2 regions of the Photobacterium sp. DA100 genome follow, and region 1 is predicted to be linked to the other one. Evidence: predicted binding sites of a transcription regulator. Region 1 holds the regulator's gene; the other holds the start of a gene.
What was found. Region 1 encodes MetJ, which represses methionine synthesis genes. Its sites were predicted from a motif close to TTAGACNTNTANANGTCTAA; they were not measured.
Positions count from the first base shown of each region.

Region 2: a site for MetJ is predicted at 1,617-1,636, ahead of metH (methionine synthase). Genes of this name have one in related genera too.

Region 1 covers NZ_CP119423.1:190,284-192,759, reverse strand. The annotation lists gene PTW35_RS00955 (O-succinylhomoserine (thiol)-lyase) at 1-994, opposite strand, end outside; gene metJ (met regulon transcriptional regulator MetJ) at 1,172-1,489, shown strand; gene PTW35_RS00945 (malic enzyme-like NAD(P)-binding protein) at 1,591-2,476, opposite strand, start outside.
Region 2 covers NZ_CP119423.1:292,343-294,818, reverse strand. The annotation lists gene metH (methionine synthase) at 1-1,556, opposite strand, end outside; gene PTW35_RS01515 (sodium:proton antiporter) at 1,761-2,476, shown strand, end outside.

The sequences.
Region 1 (2,476 bases):
CGGTCCCACCGAGAGACTCTGCCAATGAGAAACAGTTTAGCGCTTTCACAAACACTTCAAGCTGCGCCATGCTGCCAGCTATTTCAAAACTCAGCATCGCCCCGAAGCCCTTCTGCTGCTTGAGAGCAATGGCATGGCCTGGGTGCTCCGGCTGGCTCGGATGGTAGATCGTCCCCACCAATGGCTGCTGCTGGAGATAAGCCAGGATCTGGCGGCTGTTTTCTTCGTGCATGCGCATTCTCGGCGCCAGTGTTCGCAGGCCGCGCAGTGTCATATAGGCATCGAACGGTGCCCCGGTCGCACCGATACAGTTCGCCCACCAGGCGATCTCCTCGGCATGCTCGTCCTGCTTGGCGATCAGCACACCGCCAACCACATCCGAATGGCCGTTGATGTATTTGGTGGTAGAGTGGACAACAAAATCAGCCCCAAGGGCGATAGGCTGCTGCAGGATCGGAGACAGGAAAGTGTTGTCGACCGCCACCAGCGCACCAGCCTGTTTGGCTGCAGCACAAAGCTCAGCCACATCGACAATACGCAGCAGGGGATTTGACGGGGTTTCCACCCAAATCAACTTGGGCTGCAACGCCAGCGCATCGGCCAGGGCAGCCGGATCGGTCTGGTCCACAAAGCGGACCTTAAAATCGCCTTTTGCTGCCCGGGTATTGAACAGGCGGTAGGTACCGCCGTAGCAGTCATGCGGGGCTATAATCAAGTCATCCGGCCCGATCAGTGCAGAAACCAGCAGGTTGATCGCCGCCGTCCCACAGTTGGTCACCACAGCACCCGCCCCTCCCTCCAGCTCAGCCAGCGCATCGGCCAAGGTGTTACGGGTCGGGTTGCCAGAGCGGGAGTAATCATATTGAGGCACCTCGCCCAACTGCGCAAAACTATAGGTCGAGGTCAAATAGAGGGGAGGTACCACAGCATTGTACTGGGTGTCAGATTCGATGCCGGTGCGAACAGCGACGGTGGCTAGCTTCTTGTCACACATAATTACTTTCCTTGTCAGGGCGGCCCTGGTGAATAACTTTTATGCAACAACATAACCACAAACACAGAAGACGTCAACACTTCTAGACGTCTATATGTCTTTGCTTATGGCGGTAAATCCCGCTAAAATTCAGGCATACTATATTTCATCACTTTTATATCGCTGAGAAGGTAAAAAATGGCAGAGTGGAATGGCGAATACATCAGCCCTTACGCGGAACATGGTAAGAAAAACGAACAAGTAAAAAAAATTACAGTTTCGATTCCATTGAAGGTACTGAAAATTCTGACCGACGAGCGTACCCGCCGCCAGGTCAATAACTTACGCCATGCTACCAACAGTGAACTGCTGTGCGAGGCTTTCCTGCACGCCTACACCGGACAGCCGCTTCCTACTGATGACGACATCCGTAAAGACCGTCCTGACGACCTTCCGGCCGAAGCCAAGGCCCTGATGGAAGAGATGGGGATCAACTACGAAGACATTACCGAATAAGCCAATGTGCATTCGTCTGCGTCAATAATGCCACGGTATTTTGACGATAAAAAAACCAGCCTTGCGGCTGGTTTTTTCGTTTACGGTGCAATGTGCGAAAATTATTTCGCTTCCATGTAGCCGGCAGGCATCTCGATTTGGGCCACGCCCGACTCCACGGCGGCCTGGGCGACGGCCTTCGCCACGCGTGGCAGCAGGCGAGGATCCATCGGCTTAGGAATGATGTAATCCGGGCCGAACTCCAGCTTGTCAGCACCGGCAGCGGCAACCACCTCGGCCGGTACCGGCTCTTTGGCCAGCGCCCGGATGGCATCCACCGCGGCCAGTTTCATCTCGTCATTGATCTCGCTGGCGCGAACGTCCAGGGCGCCACGGAAGATGAACGGGAAGCAGATAACATTGTTGACCTGGTTCGGGTAGTCCGAGCGACCGGTACCCATGATCAGATCATCGCGCACCGCATGGGCCAGCTCAGGCTTGATTTCCGGATCCGGGTTAGAACACGCAAACACCACCGGTTTGTCTGCCATCAGCTTCAGCGCTTCCGGTGCCAGCAGATCCGGACCTGATACCCCGACAAAGATGTCGGCACCTTCGATCACATCTTCCAAGGTACGCTTGTCGGTGTTGTTGGCGAACAGCTGCTTGTACTCGTTGATGTCGTCGCGACGGGTGTGGATCACGCCCTTGCGGTCAAGCATGTAGATCTTCTCGCGCTGGGCACCGCACTTGATAAGCAGCTCCATACACGCCACCGCTGCCGCACCGGCACCCAGGCAGACAATCACGGCTTCGCTGATCTTCTTGCCCTGGAGCTCCAGCGCATTGAGCATACCCGCCGCAGTCACAATCGCCGTGCCGTGCTGGTCATCATGGAATACAGGGACGTGGCAACGCTCAATCAGGCGTTTTTCGATTTCGAAACAATCAGGCGCCTTGATATCTTCCAGGTTAATGCCGCCAAACGTGTCGGCAATATTGGCTACC
Region 2 (2,476 bases), 100 kb from region 1:
AAAATAATGTCTTCCGGCGGGAAACCGACTTCATCGACCAAGATACGGTAGGCATTGGTACAGATCTCTACCTTGCGCTCCCGGGTATCTGCCTGACCCACTTCGTCAAACGCCATCACTATCACCGCGGCACCATAGCGGCGGATCAGCTTGGCCTGCTCGACGAATTTCTCTTTGCCTTCCTTGAGCGAGATAGAGTTGACGATCCCCTTGCCCTGGATACATTTAAGGCCCGCCTCGATCACTTCCCACTTCGAGGAGTCGACCATAATCGGTACTTTGGAAATCTCAGGCTCGGAAGCACACAGCTTGAGGAAGCGCACCATACACGCCTCGGCGTCCAGCATCCCTTCATCCATATTGATATCGATGATCTGGGCACCGTTTTCGACCTGCTGGCGGGCGACTTCCAAGGCTTCATCGTACAGCTCTTCTTTGATCAAGCGCTTAAACCGGGCAGAGCCGGTCACGTTGGTCCGCTCACCCACATTGACGAACAGCGTATCCTTTTCAATGGTCAGCGGCTCAAGGCCCGAGAGACGACAAGCGACAGGTAATTCGGGCAAGGTGCGCGGAGCAATGTTTACTACCGCTTCAGCCATCCGGCGAATATGTTCAGGCGTGGTACCACAACAGCCTCCGACCAAATTCAGGAAGCCGCTTTGCGCCCACTCCTTGATATGCACCGCCATTTCCTCTGGCGACAAATCATATTCACCGAAAGCATTCGGCAGGCCGGCATTCGGGTGAGCTGAGACCGCGCACTCGGAGATGCGCGACAACTCCTCGACATATTGGCGCAGCTCATCTGGCCCCAACGCACAGTTAAGGCCAAAGGAAATAGGATTGACATGGCGAAGCGCATTGTAGAACGCTTCGGTTGTCTGGCCCGATAGGGTTCGGCCTGAGGCATCGGTGATGGTACCTGAAATCATCACCGGCAAAGCGTAACCCAACTCTTCAAACACAGTTTCTACTGCGAACGCACAGGCCTTGGCATTGAGCGTATCGAAAATGGTTTCGATAAGGATGATATCCGAGCCGCCCTCGATCAAAGCCCGGGTTGACTCGGCATAAGCCTCTACCAACTGATCGAAGCTGATATTACGAAAGCCGGGATCATTGACATCCGGCGAGATAGAACAGGTACGGTTGGTTGGCCCCAGTACCCCTGCGACAAAACGTGGTTTATCCGGCGTCTTTGCCGTCCACTCATCGGCCACTTGGCGGGCCAGCTTCGCGGCCTCGAGGTTGATCTCGGCACTCAACGCTTCCATCTCGTAATCGGCCATCGCAATGGTCGTTGCGTTGAAGGTATTGGTTTCAAGGATATCGGCCCCCGCCTCTAGATACGAGGCATGGATCTCCTTGATCAATTGCGGTTGTGTCAGTACCAGTAAGTCGTTATTACCTTTGAGGTCCATATGCCAATCGGCAAAACGCTGACCACGGTAATCTTGCTCTTCCAGCTTATAGCCCTGGATCATGGTGCCCATGCCACCATCAATGATCAGGATCTGCTCAGCCAAGCGTTTATTTAGTAAATCCTTGCCCATCAACACCGCTTTACTTCCTTTTCTAATGTCACAGCTAATTCACATCCTACCATAGCAGAAATGGAAATCTAGACGTCTAAAGGGCTTTTCGTTGATTAAATTTTAACTCATTGGAATGAAATTAATGATAGCTATCGGACAATGATAGATTTATATTTTGACACAATTTTCAGCTTTACTTTCAACTATCATCGAGGTCACGGGATGTCAGTTTACAGCACCCTCTGTTTTCTGGCGGCAGCAGCGATGCTGATCGCTTTTATAAACAGCAAAATAGGAAAAATGCAGACCACTATCGCCATCACTGCGGGGGCATTGGTACTATCGCTGGGCATCATCGTTGCCGGGCAAAACGGCTGGTTCCATCTAGAGGACGTTGCCGCTGCCCAGCTTGGCGAAATCAACTTTGAAAATTTCCTACTCAAAGGGATCCTGGGCTTCTTGCTGTTTGCCGGTGGCCTTGGGATCAAACTGCCCCACCTGGAAGACCAAAAATGGGAAATCACCACGCTGGCACTCGCCGCAACCTTGTTCTCGACCTTTTTTATCGGATTTTCCCTATGGGGTATTTGCCAGGCGCTCGGCATCCCGCTTGATCTAATCTACTGCCTGATCTTCGGCTCGCTGATCTCCCCGACCGACCCGATTGCCGTCCTTGCCATTGTCAAAAAACTCGATGCGCCAAAACGCATCTCAACCCAAATTGAGGGCGAATCACTATTCAATGACGGCTTCGGCCTAGTCATTTTCGTTACCCTATTTACCATCGCTTTCGGTAACGAAGCCCCTACCGTTCTTGGCGTCGGCCAGCTATTCCTGCAAGAAGCCATCGGCGGCATTGCCTACGGCTTCGCCCTTGGCCTGATCTTCCACTACCTCATCAGCTCGACCAATGACCACTCGATGGAGCTACTGTTGAC